Regions from separate parts of the Bacillus cereus group sp. BfR-BA-01316 genome, predicted to be linked through region 1. Evidence: riboswitches for the same ligand, from Rfam matches in the RefSeq annotation. Region 1 holds a riboswitch; each other region holds the start of a gene.

Region 1 (5,207 bases):
GTGACGTTACATCCGAAGAAGAAATTACAACAGCACTTTCTCAAACAGTTAGTCATTTCGGTTCATTAGATGTATTAATTAACAATGCAGGAATGCAACATGTTTCACCGATTGAAGATTTTCCAACTGAGAAATTCGAGCTTCTTATTAAAATTATGCAAATCGCTCCATTTATCGCCATCAAACATGCTTTTCCCATTATGAAAAAACAAAAATATGGCCGGATTATTAACGTCGCTTCTATTAACGGTCTTGTCGGATTCGCTGGAAAAGCTGCCTACAATAGTGCAAAACATGGCGTAATTGGATTAACAAAAGTTGCGGCCTTAGAAGGTGCTACCCATGGTATTACTGTAAATGCCCTTTGTCCTGGTTATGTCGATACCCCTCTTGTACGTAATCAACTAGAGGATTTAGCTACTACACGAAATGTACCACTTGAAAATGTTTTAGAAGATGTTATTTATCCACTTGTACCACAAAAGCGCTTATTACAAGTACAAGAAATTGCTGATTATGCTATGTTTTTAGCGAGTGAAAAAACAAAAGGCATTACTGGTCAAGCTGTCGTTATTGATGGTGGATATACTGCTCAATAAAAAATAAAGTTTGCTCACAAAGAGCAAACTTTATTTTACTTTCTATCGCGAGGATCTTCATACTTTAGTAATTGTTGAGGGAGTTTCTCAATTGCAACAATTACTCCGTCTAATTTGCTTTCAATACGATGTAGTAAATATATTGTTACAACAATTGGAAACCCCACATTACCTATCATCGAGATCCACTCTTCCATCCTTCTCTCCTCCCTTCATTACATAAATAAGAGGAACAGAGAATCTTAGGCATAAAAAAACAAGCTATTTGTGATTAGCTTGTTTTTTCAAATAATGATGTAATTTCTTGCTTATAATCTCCACGTAAAATACCTTTCTCAGTTATAATTCCTGTAATTAATTCATGCGGTGTTACATCAAATGCAGGGTTAAATACAGGCGTTCCAATTGGCGCCACTTGTTTCCCAAAAATTTTCGTAACTTCTGTTTCATCTCTTTCTTCAATAACAATTTCAGCACCTGTTTGTTTCGTAATATCAAACGTAGATAACGGAGCTGCAACGTAAAATGGGATACCGAAATACTTTGCTAATATAGCTAAATTTAATGTTCCTATTTTATTAGCAGTATCACCGTTTTCAACGATTCGATCTGCCCCTACGATAATCGCATTAATTTCTTTCGTTCGAATTGCATGTGCTGCAGTATTATCCGTAATAAGCGTTACATCAATGTCTGCTTGCTTCAATTCCCATGTCGTTAAACGACCACCTTGTAAAACCGGTCTCGTTTCACACGCATACGCATGTAAACGCACGCCCTTCTCTTTCCCAATATAAAATGGGGCTAATGCTGTTCCATATCTAGCAGTTGCAATACTTCCAGCGTTACAAATTGTTAAAATTTTATCACCGTCTTTAAAACATGTTAAAGCATGTTCTCCAATACTTCGGCATACCTTTTCATCCTCTTGCTGAATACGAAGTGCTTCTTCTAATATTTTTTGTGCTTCTTTTATTGTAGCAATCCCTCGTATAGCTTCTCTCATGCGATCAATTGCCCAAAATAAATTGACTGCCGTCGGGCGTGATGTCCCTAAATAGTTACAATCTCTATTAAACTTCTTTTGAAATTCATCGATATTTGTAGCATCGTATTTCTTTGCCGCAAGCGCCAAACCAAACGCAGCTACAATTCCAATTGCAGGTGCTCCGCGTACTTCTAACATAATGATACTTTTCCATACATCTTCAACATTCGTTAATGTTTTGTATTCAGTGACATGTGGCAACTTTGTTTGGTTTAATACCGCAATGGCATCTCCTTTCCAACTTACTGATCTCGGAACAGTAATGATTGTACTCATGCCTTTACGCCTCCTGAAATTGTATGTTGAAATAATGTTCGGAACAGTTGTATATCTGCACTCTTTGATTCATATTTTAATAGTTCTCTTCCTAAATAAAGTGCTTGTTTTTTAGCTTGAATTCTTCTTTCTTTATCTGATATTTCATCTAAATCTGCTACGTGTGCTAGACCAATTGTTCTACGAATAAGTTCACATCCAGCAAATCCAACAATATCACTAAAAATATTTCGCAAAATAATTGGTAACCATTGTTTCTCTTTCGTATATACTTCTACACCTTCTCCAATCCATAGCTTTGTAAAAGCTTCTACAAAATAACTCCATGTTTTCTCGATATGGAAAAATAGCACAATTCTTTTTTCCTCTTCACGCGATAACGCATTTAATAATAAATTTGCAATAAATTGACCAAGATCAAATCCAAATGGACCGTACGTTGCAAATTCTGGATCAATTACTTTCGTTTCAGAAGGCGATGAAAATATACTACCAGTATGTAAATCCCCATGAATGAGCGCTTCTTTTCTCGTTAAAAACTTATACTTATACTGTGCTACTTTTAATTTTAAAGTTTTGTCACTCCACAGTTCATCAACCGTTAGTTGTAACTCTGGCTCATAATCATTCGTATCATAATGACCAAACGGATCTGTAAACACTAAATCTTCTGTTATTTTACTAAGATCTGGATTAACAAATTCACTATCTAACACTCTTTTCTCTTCTGAACGTACGCCGAAATCTGAAGTATAAAATAAAACATGTGCTAGAAAGCGACCAATATGCTGGGATAGAAGAGGATACTCTTCTCCATCTATTAATCCTTTTCTTGTAATCGTTAGTCTTGATAAATCTTCTATTACTGTCACTGCCAACTCCTCATCATGACTGTATACTTCTGGAACGTATTCCGGTACATACTTCGCAAAAATTTGCAGTGCTTTACTTTCAATCGTTGCTCTTTTTATTGACAATGGCCAGCTCTCGCCAACTACTTTCGCATATGGAAGTGCTTGTTTTATTATAATTGTCTTCTCTCCATCATCTAATTTGAATACATAATTTAAATTGCCATCTCCAATTTCATGGCAGATTACATTCGCTTTCTTTTCAAAGTATCCATGTTCTTTTGCGTAGTGTACAGCTGTTTCTTCTGTTAATGAATAATATCCCATCGTCTTCTCCCCCTTTTAATTCAGAGGTTTTTCTAGCACAGAAAAACCTCTTTCCACGAAGAAAGAGGTTTGAAGTTTATCTTCTCCCCTCTTATCTGCCAGAAAGTTTACTTTCTGCTGGAATTAGCACCGTGCCTTTTGGCGTAATAAACGCCCCATTTCACAATGGTATTACGGTCGGTTGCTGGGCTTCATCGGGCCAAATCCCTCCACCTGCTCTTGATAAGAGTTGTATAATTTTTTCGAATTTTTAACTTTATGATGAAGAATATACCAAGAATAAAAATCACTTGTCAATATTTTATTTATATAATTCTGGGCGGCGATCTGCAAAAACTGGAATTCCTTTACGAACTTCTTTAATCTTTTCTAATTTCAGCTCCCCAAATAAAATAGATTCCTCTTCATCTGCCTCTACTACAACTTCTCCCCAAGGATCCACAATTAAAGAATGACCTGCAAACTCATTATTCGGATCCTTTCCGGCTCTATTACATGCTACAACATAACACTGGTTTTCAACTGCTCTCGCCTGTAAAAGCAAACGCCAATGCGCTAAACGTACTAATGGCCATTCTGCTACAACAAATAAAACTTTTGCACCTTTAGCAGTATGAACACGCATCCACTCCGGAAAACGAATATCATAACAAATTGTGCCAGCGCACTCTACATCATCTAGCGTAAATTCACCCGTACCATTACCCGCTACTAAATATTTATGTTCATCCATAAGCTGAAATAAATGCACTTTACTATATTCATTTACTAGCTGTCCTTCGCGGCTTACAACATACATCGTATTTGTAACACCTTGCTCTGTTTGCTTTGCTATGGAACCACCAACAATATGTACACCATATTGTTTCGACCATTCTTTCAACATTTCTTTCGTTTTCAATCCATCCCTATCTGCAATCTCAGAAAGCCTTGTTAAATCATATCCTGTTGTCCATAATTCTGGTAAGACGATAATATCTGGTCTTTCCTTCATCGCCTCGTTTATTTTACTTTTAGCATTCTCAATATTTTTTTCTACATCTCCAAAGATAATATCCATTTGAATACATGCGACTTTCATTTTGTCCGCCCCATTCTTAATTTTTTCTTTACAAAATACTGGAAAGATTATATCATTTGTCACTAGAATTGTAACAACTTTCAAAAGAGGTGGAAAGTATGAAATTATTTCAACCTTCCAAAGTAGTAACATCATTGCCAACACAATTTTTCGCTTCACTTGTTGCAAAAGTTAACAAAGTCGTTGCAGCTGGTCACGATGTTATTAATCTAGGTCAAGGTAATCCAGATCAACCAACACCGCAGCATATCGTAAAAGCTTTACAAGATGCTGCCGAAAAGAGCATTCATCATAAATATCCGCCATTTCGCGGACACGAAAGCCTAAAAGAAGCCGTAGCAGCCTTCTATCAGCGTGAATATGATGTAGTAGTAAATCCAAAAACTGAAGTTGCTATTTTGTTTGGTGGAAAAGCTGGATTAGTAGAATTACCAATTTGTTTTACAAACCCTGGTGATACCATTCTGGTTCCTGATCCAGGCTATCCAGATTATTTATCCGGAGTTTCTTTAGCAAAAGCGCACTTTGAAACAATGCCGCTTATTGCAGAAAATAATTTTTTACCGGATTATACAAAAATTGATGACTCTGTTGCCCAGCGAGCGAAGTTAATGTTTTTAAACTATCCAAATAACCCTACCGGTGCTACAGCATCAAAAGAATTCTTTGATAAAACCATTCATTTTGCTAATAAACATAACATATTAGTTGTTCATGATTTTGCTTACGGTGCTATCGGATTTGATGGTCAAAAGCCTGTTAGTTTCTTGCAAGCAGACGGTGCCAAAGATACAGGAATTGAAATTTACACTTTATCGAAAACTTTCAATATGGCTGGATGGCGTATTGCTTTTGCAGTGGGGAATGAAAGTGTCATCGAAACAATTAACCTATTACAAGATCATATGTATGTTAGTATTTTTGGTGCAGTTCAAGATGCTGCCCGCGAAGCACTATTAGGCTCGCAGTCCTGTGTGGTAGAACTTGTTAATAGTTATGAATCTCGGAGAAACGCTCTTATTTCA
Region 2 (5,207 bases), on a different contig from region 1:
TTCGTACTCGACGAATTTTAAGAAGTCCTCAAAGTAACGGGCGTGTGATGCTTGGTGTATTTTTAGTTCGCCAGGCTCCACCATACCTTCTTCAGGCATGTATGGATATTGGATAGATTTCATATTCTTTGTTGTGATGGCCATTTCAACGTTACGAATAAGCGTTGATTCATCAGAAATGGAAGCAACCTTTGGTTCGAAGTCACATTTCATTACGAATACGAATGGATCATCAAAGTATTTGCGTAGTTTTGCTTGAGCGATTAAAAATACACCACCACGTACAGCGCTTGTGTCAAGGTATGTATAAACGAGAGGTTCGCTCATATCTTTGAAGTTTTCTTTTGTTTCTGCAAAACGAATACGATTAAATAAGTTATAATGAGGGTTTGAATCAAGTTCGTGCCCTTCTTCTACAATAAAGCGACCAATCTTTGTTGGGGCTTGTTCTGTTTTTGCGTGACGTTCTACTTTTCGCTTTGAAATTTTTAATAATTCACCATTCAAAAATTCTTTTAAAGAGCTATCTTCATACTCTTCAGCATCTAATGTTTGAAAATGTTTATAGCGTTTATCAATTGCTTCACCTTTTCCTTCTACTTGTACTACATAAAAGGAAAGAAAATTTATTTCAAAATCCATATTTATCACCTTGTTTCATTTCATTAACTCTTATCAGTATAGAGATGGAAAAAACTTTCGTCAATTTATATAAGGAAGGGGGAGTCCCTTCCTTATATATTTGTTATTTTCGAAATTAAAATCCGTCTTCTAATGCTGAAAATGGTATGTTTAGTCTATTTTCTACTGTACGTAAACGCTGATTTAAGCGGTTTAATCTACGCGTATGACGCTCAACTGTGTTTTCTAGTTGACGTACTCTTTGCTCAAGCTCATTTACTCGTCTTTCTAATTGACGGTTTCCAGTACCAGGGAAAGAGATTGGAAGTTGAAATTGGCGATTTGAATCATATGGATTAATTTGCTCTGTTGGATCTATATATTGTTGGTATTGTGCCTGTAAATCATACTGAGGTTGGTAACCATATTGGTTATATGGATCATAAGGATTGTAGGGATACATAAAAACATCCTCCATTTCTTTATAATTAGGTTAAATTCACCATAATGTATGTGCAAAAGCGGAGTAGTGGCACGGCAAATACCTATATACGCTGAAGGGATTAATTGTTTTTACCTATAAAAACTCGGTTTAAGTTGTTTAATAATGATCACATATGAGAAATCGGTATTACGGTTTTTGAAGCATGCAGGTGAATAGAGAGGTGAAATGAAAGAGTTTTACATTTGTATTTCATCTGTCGAATGGTATATACTGGATAGAAATAGGTTGCATAAAAGTTACAATCTTATCAAACTCGAAAATTTATATAAATATGTATAGACATTTACAAAAGAAAAGAGTAATTTAAATAGAGTAAAAAACAACTTGTAACATTTTCTAAATATATTGTAAAATGATTGTAACAAAACATACATAAAATGAAATAATACATAAGAAATAATGTTGGGGAAAAGGAGAGAGTATATTGTTCCGAAAAATAAAGGGTATATTAGTAGGGGTGCTATGCGTAGCTGTAGTAAGTGGTTGTGGCACAAAAGTAAGTGATGTGGCATTAGTAAGTGATTTTGGTGGGAACGTTGTAGAGGCTAAGGCTGATGTACAGGATTCAATTAGCTTAGTGGATGGGCGTACTGGTACTGAAGTGAAAAAAATAGACTTATCGAGTTTAGGTTATTTTGAAGATGAGGCGAAATTCAAAAAATCGGTAACGAAGGTTGCAGGTGAAGTCGGGAAAAGCGTCGACAAAAAGATGGTCCCTTCACGTATAGCGCCTGATGGATCATGGCAAGAAGGAAAGCCTTCTTATGAATTAATGGAAAAAGAGTTAGTAGACAAATTATTAAATGTAGGTATGTGGGATTCTACTTATCAGTTACCAATTGTGGAGAAAAAACCTACTGCAACATTAAGTGATGCGCAAGGCAGTGGTACTGTAATTGGTAGGTATGAAACGAATTTAGGTGGTTCAACTGGTGGTCGTATTGAGAATATTCGTTTATCTGCTCAGAGCGTAAGTGGAGTTGTTTTAGCGAAAGGAGACCGTTTCTCTTTTAATGCACTAATTGGAGATACAACACCAGATAAAGGGTACCAATTAGGAAAAGAAATTGTAGATGGTAAATTAGTAGATGGTTATGGTGGTGGCGTTTGTCAAACATCATCTACTTTATTCAATGCAGCAGATCAAGCTGGTTTGAAAATGGTAGAGAGAACTACACATTCTAAAACAGTAGGTTATGTACCACAAGGAAGAGATGCTACAATTGCGTATCCATATTTAGACTTAGTATTTGAAAACACGAATGATGCTCCTGTTAAGCTTTATATGGGCATACAGGGCGGGAAGTTAGTTGCTGAAGTACATAAGATGAGATAAATATCATAAGCTATAAGAATAAAAGATTTGAAGCCGGTATTTCTAAGTTTGTTAGAAGTACCGGCTTTTTGTGTACAGTTTATTAAGAATAGTAATTTTGGTGGTGTATTGTTTGTATGTTCGAAAAAAGTGTAGATTTAATTCTTAGTTTTCCTATTGATATTGTTATGATTTAACTGTATTCTTCATAATAACAAATTAATAAATGGAAAAATTTATTAGTTTTTTATCAAGAGAGATGGAGGGACTGGCCCGATGAAATCTCAGCAACAGGCTATAAAAGTACTGTGCTAATTCCAGCAAACGTATGAGGCGTTTGGGAGATGGGGGAAATGGATTAACATTCAACTCTTCTTATATGTGTAAGAAGAGTTTTTTGTCTAGAAAGGGGGGAGCAAAGTGAAATTTGATGTGGCGTATTTTTTAGAAAGTTTTCCGCAATTATTTAAGTATGTATACATAACTTTAGGGATTACTGTTGTTTCAATGATTATTTCTTTCGTTATAGGGATTGGCCTGGCGATCATTACAAAAAACAAAACGGAATTGTTATATCCAATTGCAAGGGTGTATATCTCTTTCTTTAGAGGAACACCGTTATTAGTTCAATTGTTTGTGTTGTATTTCGGATTGCCACAAATATTTCCGACTTTTACAGTACTTACAGCTATGCAAGCAACTTTAATTGGTCTCAGTTTAAATAATGCTGCTTATTTGTCAGAGATAATTCGAGGTTCATTAAATGCTGTAGAATCAGGACAAATGGATGCTTGTTTATCCGTAGGAATGACAAAAGCACAAGCGATGCGACAAATCATCTTTCCGCAGGCTATTCGTGTAGCTGTGCCGTCACTTGGAAATAATTTTGTTGGATTGTTAAAAGAATCTTCGTTATCTTTTGCACTTGGGGTAGCTGAAATTTTAGCGCAAGCGAAAATGCTAGCGGCGCAATCGTATCGTTATATGGAAAGTTATTTAGCGGTAGCGATTGTGTATTGGGTTATTACAATCGTAATTAGCTGGGGACAGAAAAAGTTGGAGAAGAAACTTGACGCACCGTATCTATAACAGAAATGAGGTGATATATGTGATTGAGATAAGTGATTTGTATAAATCCTATAAAAATAATGAAGTACTAAAAGGGATCTCACTTGCTGTGAAAAAAGGGGAAGTGGTAGTAATTATTGGACCTTCTGGTTCAGGGAAATCGACATTGCTGAGATGTTTGAATTTATTAGAACAACCGGATGATGGGAGTATTAGAATTGAAGATTTAGAGATTCATACGAAAAAACTTTATAAAAAAGAAATAATACGATTACGCCAAAAAACAGCTATGGTTTTTCAAAACTACAATTTATTTAAAAATAAAACAGCATTGAAAAATATTACAACGCCATTAACGGTTGTACAGAAAAAAAGTGAAGAAGAGGCAAAGGGAATAGCGAGAGAAATATTAAAACAAGTAGGCTTAGCTGGTAAAGAAGATTTTTATCCGGCAATGTTATCCGGCGGGCAACAGCAAAGGATTGGGATTGCTAGAGCAATGGCTTTAAATCCAGCTGTACTTTTGTTTGATGAACCGACTTCAGCACTTGATCCAGAATTAGTTAATGAGGTATTGCAAGTTATTAAAGAATTGGCAAGACAGCATATAACGATGGTTATTGTTACACATGAAATGAATTTTGCAAAAGAGGTGGCGGATCGCATTATATTTATGGCTGATGGAATTATCGTAGAGCAGGGAACGCCAGAAGAGATTTTCCGAAACCCACAAAATGAACGTACGAAAAAGTTTTTACGGCAATTAAATGCTTCTGAAGAAGGCAATCATTTCGTTATTTAGGAGGAAGAGTTATGAAAAAATCGTCATTATTACTAACATTAGCATTAACGGTATCGACAGGGATTTTGTCTGCTTGTGGTTCTAATGCAGCAAGTGAAAAAACAAATGAAAAAGTAGTGAAAGTTGGGACTTCTGCAGGTCGTAGCCCATTTATTTTTAAAGAAGGTGAAAAAGTAAAAGGTTTTGATGCTGAAATTATTGAAGCGGCTGCTAAAAAGGCTGGATATAAAGTAGAATGGAATATTTCTGATTTTGAAGGATTATTCGGTTTATTAGATTCAGGCCGTATTGATACGATTGCAAATGAACTATCAGTTTCTCCAGAAAGAAAAAAGAAATATGACTTTTCAATCCCATATGTGTATTCAGGCTCTGTTTTCGCGGTGAAGAAAGATAATAAAACAATTAAGTCGCTAGAAGATTTAAAAGGAAAGACGGTAGGAGTTGGGCTTGGCACAGCAGGAGAACAAGAGTTAAAAGCATTAAACAAAGATAATGTCTTTACAATTAAAACGTTCTCAGAAGATCCAACAGCGGAATTGAATGAAGTAGGGCTGGGGCGTGTCGATGCTTATTATAATGATAAAGTTCAAGTGGAAACAACAATCACAAAGGCGAAACTAGATAATGTGAAAGTGGGATTTGGTCCACTTGAATGGGGAGAGATCGCATTTCCATTTGCAAAAAAGAGTGAAAAGTTAGAAGATATAAATAAGGCGCTAAAAGAATTAGAACAAGATGGAACATTAAGCGAAATATCGAAAAAATGGCTAAAAGTTGATGCTACAAAAAAACAAAATTAAGGTGTATTCGTTGAATAGGGCTATTGCCTATCAACTTATATAAAAAACTAAAGGAAACTGGAGAGGAAGTTATTCATGGTACAAATTCATCCA
Region 3 (5,207 bases), on a different contig from region 1:
TTTCTGAACCATCTGGGATTTCATTTGCTTTCTTATATTTTTCAGAGTATAAGCCCATCGGTGCAATTTGCGTTGTACCAACTGCTGTAATATCTATCTTATGCTCCTTCTTAAATTGCTCTAAGAAAGCAATATGCTGAAATGAGTTTAGTTCAATATCTCCATCAGCTAACGCTTTATTTGGCGTTGTGTAATCAGAGAACTCAACCAGTTTAATTTTAATTCCTTCTTTTTCAGCTTTTTTCTTTAAAATTTCCCAAGCGTCTCCATCTGTTCCAGTTACACCTACGCGAACTACTTTCTCTTTCGCTCCTGCACTTGTGTCTCCACCTGTGCAGCCGCTTAAGGCTGTAATTCCTACAATCGCTGATAATGCAAATGCTAAAATTTTCTTCATTTTCTTTTCCCCTCTTCCTTTTTATGATCTGCGTAAAAAGACTTTCGCAAAGTAGTTTCCTAAATTTTGAGCTACCTGTACAAGAATAATAAGTAAAACGACCGTTACGAACATAACTGACGTATCAAAGCGTTGATAACCATATGTCATTGCTAAGTCACCAAGACCGCCACCACCGACAAGCCCAGCAACTGCAGAAAATTCAATTAAACCAACTGTCATAAACGTGACACCTAAGATTAATGGTGCTAAAGCTTCTGGCACGAGGATTTCAAAAACAATTCTAAGTGGTGAAGCGCCCATTGCTTGTGCTGCTTCAATTACCCCTTTCGGAACAGAAACAAGATTTGTTTCAACCATTCTAGCAATACCAATTGATGCAACTAACGTCATTGGGAAGATTGCTGCTGTTCCAATCGTCGTTCCAATAACACTTCTTGTTATCGGACTTAAAGCTACTAAAAAGATAATGAATGGAACCGGACGAATTGTATTAATTACGATATTAAGAATAGAAAAGACCCATTTGTTTTCTAAAAAGTTTCCTTTTCTCGTTACGTATAAAAGTAAACCTAGAGGTATACCAAGAATTGTAGCAAATATAAGGGTTACAATTACCATTAAGAGGGTATCCCCTGTCGCATCTAATATGCGAGGCCAAAATATACTCCAATCAACTCGCATGAGCTTCCACCTCCTTCAGCTGTACTTGCAGTCTTAGATGTTGTAATGCTTTTTGAATTTCTTTCTGTTCACCTTGTAGTTCTACAAGAAGATTTCCAAATAGCACATTTTGGAGTTCAATAATATTTCCGTAAAGAACATTTACATCGACGTTATAGTTTTTCGCAATATATGATAGTACAGGCTGCCCTGTCTCTTCCCCAGTAAAAGTCAGGCGATAAATCTGACCTCCGTTTTGAATTTTCGCTAGAACACTTTCTGGTAAGTGATCATTAATAACAGAGCGTACAAAATTTTGAGTTGTCTTTGTTTTTGGTTGTGTGAAAACATCAAACAGTTTTCCTTCTTCAATTACTTTTCCTTTTTCCATAACGGCTACACGGTGACAAATTTCTTTCACAACGTGCATTTCATGTGTAATAAGTAGAATCGTTAAATTGTACTCTCTATTTACTTTCTTTAATAAATTTAAAATTTCTGTCGTTGTTTCCGGATCTAAAGCTGATGTTGCCTCATCGCATATGAGAATATCTGGTGATGTCGCAAGTGCTCTTGCAATCCCAACACGCTGCTTTTGCCCCCCTGATAACTGTTCTGGATAATAGTTCGCTTTATCTTCTAAACCAACAAATTTTAGTAGTTCATTCACTCTTTCTTTTATCTCATTCTTCGGCAATTTCGCTAACCTTAATGGATAAGCAATGTTCCCAAACACCGTTCTTGAATTAAATAGATTAAAGCTTTGAAAAATCATTCCAATTCTTTGTCTTAGTTTCCGTAATTCTTTCGCCGATAATGATGTAATATCTTTATCATCTATTGAAATTGTTCCTGCAGTTGGTCTTTCTAACATATTTACTAAACGTAATAACGTACTCTTCCCTGCACCACTAAATCCGATAATGCCAAAAATTTCGCCCTTTTCAACTGACAACGTTACATCCTCCACGGCATGAACTGATTGTCCGCCTGATTCATATACTTTACTTACATTGTTAAAAGAAATCATTTTCTTCCCTCCTATATGCTGTAAAAACTTGAAGTAGAGCTTTCGAGATAAAATAAAAAGTGCTCTCCTTCTTATCAGTAATAAAGATAAGAAGGAGAGCACTTATATATGTACTCATTCACATCTTCTCATCTTCCAAGCCTTTATAGGCTTGCTGGAATTAGCACGGTATTAAAAAACCCGTTGCTGAGGTATCGTAGGGCCAGTCCCTCCACCTCTCTGGATAAGAGTGTATCGATTTAATTGTCATTATAGAACTCAGAATAATAAGAGTCAATACATTTTTTAGAAAAACATTAATTATCCCTCTATTAAAATTTTCAAATAAAAAATCACAATACAATAGTAATTTTTATAGTTATGTAAAATCCTCCTCACTCATACTTTTAAAAAGGAGAATCTTCTCTACTAATTGAATAACAGTATTTGAATATGAAATCGGAGGAAGATAAATATATGAAAACAGCCCTTTTGCTCATCGATATTCAAAATGATTATTTTCCAAATGGAAAGATGGAATTACGTAATCCAGTAGAAGCAAGTGAATATGCTAGTCAGCTACTACAACATTTTAGAATTAGAAACGAACCTATTTTTCATATCCAACATGTAGCTATAAAAAATGACGCTACTTTTTTCCTACCCAATACAGAAGGTGTCCATATTCACGAAAATGTCCGTCCACTTAGAAAGGAAACTGTTATACTGAAACACTATCCAAATAGCTTTCGAGAAACTGACCTTCTAGAGCGATTACAACGTTCAGAAATTGAGCACGTCGTAATTTGCGGAATGATGACCCATATGTGTATTGATGCTACAGTAAGGGCTGCTTTTGATTTTAGCTTTCATTGTACCGTTATACACGATGCTTGTGCGACAAAAGATCTTTCATTTAAAAACGCTACTATACCAGCTGTTTATATTCACAATGCAATTTTAGCGAGTTTAAATGTAGTATATGCAAATGTAATGAGTACCGAAGAATTTTTAACCACCTAAAAAAACACTCCTTTCAGTTAGCAAAACCGAAAGGAGTGTTCTCTTGTCGAACCATAGATTTTCTTTCAAATTGTATTATACAGGAAATTCTCAAAATGAATACTAAAAAATATGACTAATAAGTCAATTTTTCTCGTTGTTTTGTTTCTATTTTCATGTTTATCCCGATATTAATAGGGTTTAGCTGGTTTTAAATAACACATAGTAATATTTGGTAAATATTTCTCGGTTCAAATTAACTAGCTTCTATTATAGAGAGTTTCTCAAAAAGAAGAGATCTTCACAGACTGTGAAGATCTCTTCTACTATTTCTTATAAAGTTTCAGAAGTAGTTTTTGCTTGCATGTGAAGTGCTAAGTAATCAGGGCCACCAGCTTTAGAGTCTGTACCAGACATGTTAAAGCCACCGAATGGTTGGTAACCTACGATTGCACCAGTACATCCACGGTTGAAGTATAAGTTACCAACGTGGAAGTCTTCACGTGCTTTTTCAATATGGTCACGGTTGTTAGAAACAACTGCTCCTGTTAAACCGTATTCTGTATTGTTTGCAATTGCAAGTGCATGATCAAAGTCTTTTGCTTTACAGAATGCTACTACTGGCCCGAAGATTTCTTCTTTCATTAAGCGAGCATCTTCTGCAACGTCAGCAACGATTGTTGGTTGGATGAACCAGCCTTTAGAATCGTCTCCTTCGCCACCTGATACGATTTTACCTTCTTCTTTACCAATTGCAACATAGCTCATTACTTTATCGAATGCAGCTTGGTCATTAACAGGTCCCATGTTGATATCTTTTGCATCTGGGTTACCTACTGTTAATTCTTTTGTTAATTCAACAGCACGATTTAATACGTAATCGTACACATCTTCATGGATTACTGCACGAGAACATGCAGAACATTTTTGTCCTGAGAATCCGAATGCTGATGCAACGATAGATTTAGCTGCTAACTCAAGATCTGCTTCTTTATCAACAACGATTGTATCTTTACCGCCCATTTCAGCGATAACACGTTTCAACCAAATTTGTCCTGGGTTTACTTTTGCTGCACGCTCGTAAATACGAATACCTACATCGCGAGATCCAGTGAAGCTCACGAAACGTGTACGAGGGTGATCTACTAAGTAGTCACCAACTTCAGAACCATTACCTGGAACGAAGTTTACTACGCCAGCTGGTAAACCAGCTTCTTCTAATACTTCCATAAATTTCGCTGCTACTACAGGAGTTGTACTAGCTGGTTTTAGTAATACTGTGTTACCAGAAACTAAAGCAGCCGTTGTCATACCTGCCATAATTGCGAATGGGAAGTTCCAAGGAGAAATGATAACACCTACTCCTAATGGAATGTAAGAGAAACGATTATATTCAATTGGACGGCTTTCTACTGGAATACCGTCTTTTAATTTTAACATTTGACGAGCATAATATTCCATAAAGTCAATTGCTTCTGCTGTATCAGCATCTGCCTCATTCCATGGTTTACCTGCTTCTTTTACAAGAATAGCAGAGAACTCATGTTTTCTACGACGAACGATTGCTGCAGCACGGAATAAAATGTCTGCACGCATTTCTGGTTTTGACTTTCTCCAAGTTTGGAATGTTGCATCCGCTACTTGCATTGCTTTTTCAGCTAATTCACGGCTTGCTTTTGAAACGCGACCAACAAGTTCCTCTTTATTTGCAGGGTTTACAGAAACAATTTTGTCTTCTGTAGTGATTTTTTTTCCCCCGATAATTAATGGATAGTCTTGTCCAAGATAAGATTCTACTTTCTTTAAACCCTCTTCAAACGCTAATTTGTTAGCCTCTACTGAAAAATCTGTAAATGGCTCATGTTTGTATGCTACTACCATTTTTTTAGCCTCCCCTTAGAAAAACGTTTACATTTTACAACATTATTCTACACGATAATTTAGATTTATTCAAATATTCCTAGACTTATATTTTAAAAATTAATAAATTTTTAAAATATAATAAAAAAAAAGAGATTCATACATACGTATGAATCTACAAAATATGAGTATATTCCAAAACATTTTTCCCGATTAATAAAATAGTAACTAATAAAAATAAAGTCCTTACATATCCAACACCTTTTTGAACCGCAA
Region 4 (5,207 bases), on a different contig from region 1:
TAGCACCAAAAGCATTTTGTAGAAAGCCGAGCTTTTGAGCGAGTTCTTCATCTTTTACGACAGCTAATCCGGCGGTGACATCGCTATGACCAGCAATAAATTTTGTTGCACTATGAAGAACGACATCAGCGCCAAGATCAAGCGGTTTTTGAAATAGTGGTGTCAAAAATGTATTATCTACAAAAGTAAGAGCATCAATTGATTTCGCTAATTCACAAACGGCACGAATATTCGTGACTTTTAATAGCGGATTAGAAGGTGTTTCGATGTAAAAGAGCTTTGTATTCGATTTAATATTTTGCTTCACTTCTTCTAAATTGGTCATATCAACAAATGTATGTGAAACACCGTAACGGGAGAGAACTTCAGTTATAATTCGGTAAGTGCCTCCATATACGTCTTCTGAAATGAGTACGTGATCGCCTTGTGAAAGAAGGAGAAATGCAGTAGAAATTGCTGCAATACCTGATGCAAAGGCGAATCCTTTTGTCCCGCCTTCTAATAAAGCAATGATATCTTCAAGAGCTTCACGTGTCGGATTTCCAGATCGACTATAGTCGTACTTTCCGAAAGCATCTACATCAAACTGATGAAATGTTGATGTGTTATAGATGGGAACGTTAACAGCTCCTGTGTGTGTGTCATGCTTGTATTGATTATGCAGTAAAAGCGTATCTATGGAATAACTCATATTCTTACACCTTCTTTTACAATTTTAATTGCTTGCTTTAAGTCTTGAATTAAATCATTGCTATTTTCGATGCCGACTGAAAAACGGAGAAGACGATTACACACACCACGTGCTGTTCGAACTTCTTCAGGAATATCGGCATGAGTTTGCGTTGCTGGATAAGTCATTAAACTTTCGACGCCGCCAAGACTTTCAGCAAATGTAATTAAGGATAAAGATTGTAAGAAAGGATTAATCCAAGTTTCATCTTGAAGGCGAAATGAAATCATACCACCTCTTCCTGGATAAAATACATCTGTCACACCATCTTCATCATTTAAATAAGCAACAATTGCATGAGCATTTTCTTCATGCTGTTTCATGCGAAGTGCTAAAGTTTTCATGCCTCGAATTAATAGCCATGAATCAAACGGGCTTAAGACAGCACCAGAGGCATTATGATAATGAGCAAGCTCCTCGCAAAGAGATTTCCCTTTCGCAACGACAAGTCCGCTTAGTACATCGTTATGCCCGCCTAAATATTTAGTTGCGCTATGAAGGACGATGTTTGCACCTTCTGTTAATGGTTGCTGTATATAAGGTGTATAGAACGTGTTATCTACAATAAGAAGTAGTCCGTGCCTTTTCGCTACACTTGCTACATTGGCGATATCAGTTACTTGCATTAATGGATTAGTCGGTGTTTCTATGAAAATAGCCTTCGTTTGAGATGTGATTGCTTGCTCAATTTGTTTAATAGATTGTGTATCTACGTATCTACATCGAATATTCCACTTGTCTTCATGTTCGGAAAATAGACGATATGTTCCTCCGTATAAGTCTTCAGATACGATAAGCTCATCTCCGGAACGGAATAGTGAAAGGACAAGGAGGACAGCCGCCATTCCTGAGCTACAGGCATACCCTTGCTCACCGATTTCTAAATCTGCAATTGCCTGTTCTAAAAGACCGCGAGTCGGATTTCCAGTTCTTGAATAGTCAAAGCCAGTAGATTTACCAATTCCTTCGTGACGATAAGCAGTTGAGAAATAAACAGGTGGATTAACAGTTCCTGTTGTAGCTTCGCTACGGTTCCCGATTTGTGCTAGTTTTGTTTCGATTGTTGACATGTGAAAATTCCCCCTTTTTAAAGTGAACGACTAAGTGAATTTAAAATAAAAAAAGCCTTCTAAGAAGAAGGCTTTCGGTTTGAATAGAGTCTTCTTCTCATCTGTCAAATCTTTCACAATTTGCTGGAATTAGCACCTTATTAACGAATGAATGTTAATGGTTGCTGAGGCGTCATAGGGCCAGTCCCTCTACCTCTCTAGATAAGAATGTTCGTATGAAATTTTTATTATGTTTTTAACTTTACAACAAAAGATAATTGAATTGCAACTTTATTTTAAATTATTTTTATTTTTCCGCAAGTGTCATTGACTTTTATTTTTGTGCATGCTAAATTTATTAAAAAATTAACAGACATTGTTAAAAGGGGAACGTATTTCCTTTTAGCTACATAAATAAAATAATAAAGACAAACTCTTATTGAGAGCGGTGGAGGGAAAGGCCCTGTGAAACCCGGCAACCTGCAAACTAAATGTTTGAAACGGTGCTAAAACCTGCAAAACGTGTGTTTTGCATAATAAGAGGAGGAACAATTATGTCCCCCTCTTCAAAGTGAAGAGGGGGTTTTTATATTGATAGAAATGAGGGAGATTCGTGAAATTACTAGATTTATTATCAAAAGGAATTGTAATAGGTGATGGAGCAGTTGGAACTTTATTACATTCGCATGGTTTACAAAGTAGTTTTGAAGAATTGAATTTGTCTGATCCGGACTTAATTATATCGATCCATAAACAATATGTAGCTGCTGGAGCGGATGTTATTCAAACGAATACGTATGGTGCGAATGAAGCGAAACTCCGCATGTATGGTCTAGAAAATCAAGTTGTCCAAATTAATAAAGCGGCAGTGAATATTGCGAAAGCATCGGTAACAGAGCGGAATGCAATTTTAGGGACAATTGGAGGTATGAAACATATTGGTGCTGTTACAACGACTGATATAGAGCGAGAATTTATGTTACTTGAGCAGGCAGGTGCTTTACTAGAAGAACAGGTTGATGGATTACTATTAGAAACTTTTTATGATGAATTTGAATTATTGCATGCCGTTAAAGTATTGCGTAAACAAACGAATATTCCGATTGTTGCTCAGTTAGCGTTACATGAGGCAGGTACGACTCAAAATGGGAATGATGTCAATGAAATATTAAAACAGCTTTTAGATTACGGTGCCAATGTTGTTGGATTGAACTGTCAACTGGGGCCACTTCATATGACGGAAGCTTTCAAAATGATATCGATTCCTCAAAATGGCTATTTATCAGCATATCCGAATGCAGGTCTTCCGAATTATGTGGAGGGGCGTTACGTATATGAGGGAAGTCCAGCATATTTTGAAGAGATGACACCAAAATTTATTGAACAAGGTATTCGTTTATTAGGTGGTTGTTGTGGTACTACCCCGGAACATATTGAAGGAATGAAACGTGCTATTGCAAATGTTGTACCTGTAATAGCAAAGGAGACGATTCAAAGGCCTACAGTGGTCCATACACATGAGAAGCGTTCGAGAGCTCATGTTACTCTCGCAGAGAAGGCAAAGAAACAAACGACAGTTGTAGTGGAATTAGATCCACCGAAAACTTTAGACACGCAGCGATTTTTTGAAGGGGCAAGAGCACTGAAAAGGGCTGGAGCGGATGCTATTACTCTAGCAGATAATTCATTAGCATCTCCTCGCGTTTCGAATATGGCTATGGGTGCATTATTAACGAAGCATGATATTCCGGTATTGACGCATTTAACGTGTAGAGATCATAACGTCATTGGACTGCAGTCTCATTTACTTGGATTATCAGCATTAGGTATGGAGGAAGTGTTAGCTTTAACTGGTGATCCAGCGCGCGTTGGTGATTTTCCAGGTGCAACTTCTGTATATGATTTGTCATCTATAGAGCTAATTAAAATGATTAAAGAGATGAACGACGGTCGCTCTATTTTAGGGAAATCAATTGGTCCGGCAACAAGATTTTCTGTCGGAGGGGCATTCAATCCTCATGTAAGGCATTTAAAAGCAGCGGTAAAACGAATGGAACGAAAAATTGATGCTGGAGCAGAATATTTCTTAACTCAGCCAATTTATGATGTAGCTTTAATTAAAGAAGTATACGAAGCGACAAAGCATTTGGAAGAACCTATCTTTATTGGAATTATGCCGTTAGTAAGTAAGCTGAACGCAGATTTTCTTCATTTTGAAGTGCCAGGTATTACTCTCCCTGAAGAGATAAGACAAAGAATGGATGGACATGAAACGAAAGAGGCAGCCATAGAGGAAGGAATTCGTATTTCACAAGAATTGATCGATGCGGCGATGAAATACTTTAACGGTATTTATCTTATTACACCGTTTTTAAAATATGAAATTACAGAACATCTCGTGAAATATGTGAGAGAAAAGCAAGAAGTGAAAGAAGGTATTAATTGATGAAACGAATAGAAGAGAGATTACAACATGAAATTTTAATATTAGATGGTGCAATGGGAACGATGATTCAGCAAGAAGATCTAACGGCAGAAGATTTCGGAGGAGAAGAATACGAAGGTTGTAATGAATATTTAGTGAAAACAAGACCAGACGTTATTTTAAATATTCATAAAGCCTATATTGAGGCTGGCGCCGATATTATTGAAACGAATACATTTGGCGCGACGAATATTGTATTAAGTGATTATGCATTGTCTCATTTAGATGAAGAGTTAAACGAAAGGGCAGCGTTTTTGGCGAAGCAAGCGGTTAAAGAAAGCGGGAAAGAAGTGTATGTTGCGGGAGCAATGGGACCAACAACGAAAGCAATTAGTGTTACAGGCGGTGTGACTTTTGAAGAGTTAATCGAAGCGTATACAAGGCAAGTGAGAGGGTTATTAAGAGGAGAAGTTGATGTATTGCTCGTTGAGACGAGTCAAGATATGCGTAATGTGAAAGCTGCTTACCTTGGAATTCAATCGGCGTTTGAAGAACTAAACAAAATAGTACCCATTATGATTTCCGGAACAATTGAACCGATGGGAACGACGTTAGCGGGTCAAATGATCGAAGCCTTTTATTTATCGGTAGAGCATATGAAGCCGTTATCGGTTGGATTAAACTGTGCTACTGGTCCGGAATTTATGAGGGAACATATTCGTTCTCTATCTGATTTATCGGAGTGTTATATTTCTTGTTATCCAAATGCTGGTCTTCCTGATGAAGATGGGCATTATCATGAATCTCCGGCGTCACTTGCTGAAAAAGTGAAGCGTTTTGCTGAAGAAGGATGGATTAATATTATTGGTGGTTGTTGTGGCACAACACCAGAACATATAAGTGCAATGAAATTAGCGCTTGCCTCGATTAATCCTCGTGAGCATCATGAAAGGGTTGGACATGGAATTAGTGGGCTAGAAGCGTTACAATACGATGATTCTAT

What was found. A riboswitch is a leader RNA that binds a small molecule or an ion and turns the genes downstream of it on or off. The one in region 1 is predicted to bind S-adenosylmethionine.
Region 2: another riboswitch for S-adenosylmethionine. It lies ahead of MR071_RS06445 (amino acid ABC transporter permease); the one in region 1 lies ahead of mtnK (S-methyl-5-thioribose kinase).
Region 3: another riboswitch for S-adenosylmethionine. It lies ahead of MR071_RS10455 (methionine ABC transporter ATP-binding protein); the one in region 1 lies ahead of mtnK (S-methyl-5-thioribose kinase).
Region 4: another riboswitch for S-adenosylmethionine. It lies ahead of MR071_RS02270 (bifunctional homocysteine S-methyltransferase/methylenetetrahydrofolate reductase); the one in region 1 lies ahead of mtnK (S-methyl-5-thioribose kinase).

The regions. Positions count from the first base shown of each region.
Region 1 is NZ_JAKUGX010000007.1:143,562-148,768, forward strand. It holds gene MR071_RS08780 (3-hydroxybutyrate dehydrogenase) at 1-599, shown strand, start outside; gene MR071_RS08785 (YvrJ family protein) at 635-796, opposite strand; gene mtnA (S-methyl-5-thioribose-1-phosphate isomerase) at 871-1,923, opposite strand; gene mtnK (S-methyl-5-thioribose kinase) at 1,920-3,101, opposite strand; SAM riboswitch class I at 3,190-3,330, opposite strand; gene MR071_RS08800 (carbon-nitrogen family hydrolase) at 3,403-4,266, opposite strand; gene MR071_RS08805 (pyridoxal phosphate-dependent aminotransferase) at 4,281-5,207, shown strand, end outside.
Region 2 is NZ_JAKUGX010000005.1:128,503-133,709, forward strand. It holds gene MR071_RS06430 (DUF3900 domain-containing protein) at 1-642, opposite strand, end outside; gene MR071_RS06435 (hypothetical protein) at 758-1,084, opposite strand; gene MR071_RS06440 (VanW family protein) at 1,551-2,462, shown strand; SAM riboswitch class I at 2,686-2,792, shown strand; gene MR071_RS06445 (amino acid ABC transporter permease) at 2,862-3,530, shown strand; gene MR071_RS06450 (amino acid ABC transporter ATP-binding protein) at 3,550-4,311, shown strand; gene MR071_RS06455 (amino acid ABC transporter substrate-binding protein) at 4,323-5,114, shown strand; partial or broken gene MR071_RS06460 (VOC family protein) at 5,190-5,207, shown strand, end outside.
Region 3 is NZ_JAKUGX010000010.1:23,339-28,545, reverse strand. It holds gene MR071_RS10465 (MetQ/NlpA family ABC transporter substrate-binding protein) at 1-397, opposite strand, end outside; gene MR071_RS10460 (methionine ABC transporter permease) at 419-1,081, opposite strand; gene MR071_RS10455 (methionine ABC transporter ATP-binding protein) at 1,071-2,090, opposite strand; SAM riboswitch class I at 2,216-2,320, opposite strand; gene MR071_RS10450 (cysteine hydrolase family protein) at 2,523-3,092, shown strand; gene pruA (L-glutamate gamma-semialdehyde dehydrogenase) at 3,405-4,952, opposite strand; gene MR071_RS10440 (TSUP family transporter) at 5,107-5,207, opposite strand, start outside.
Region 4 is NZ_JAKUGX010000002.1:109,155-114,361, reverse strand. It holds gene metC (cystathionine beta-lyase) at 1-691, opposite strand, end outside; gene metI (cystathionine gamma-synthase/O-acetylhomoserine thiolyase) at 688-1,800, opposite strand; SAM riboswitch class I at 1,895-2,008, opposite strand; SAM riboswitch class I at 2,213-2,322, shown strand; gene MR071_RS02270 (bifunctional homocysteine S-methyltransferase/methylenetetrahydrofolate reductase) at 2,393-4,225, shown strand; gene metH (methionine synthase) at 4,225-5,207, shown strand, end outside.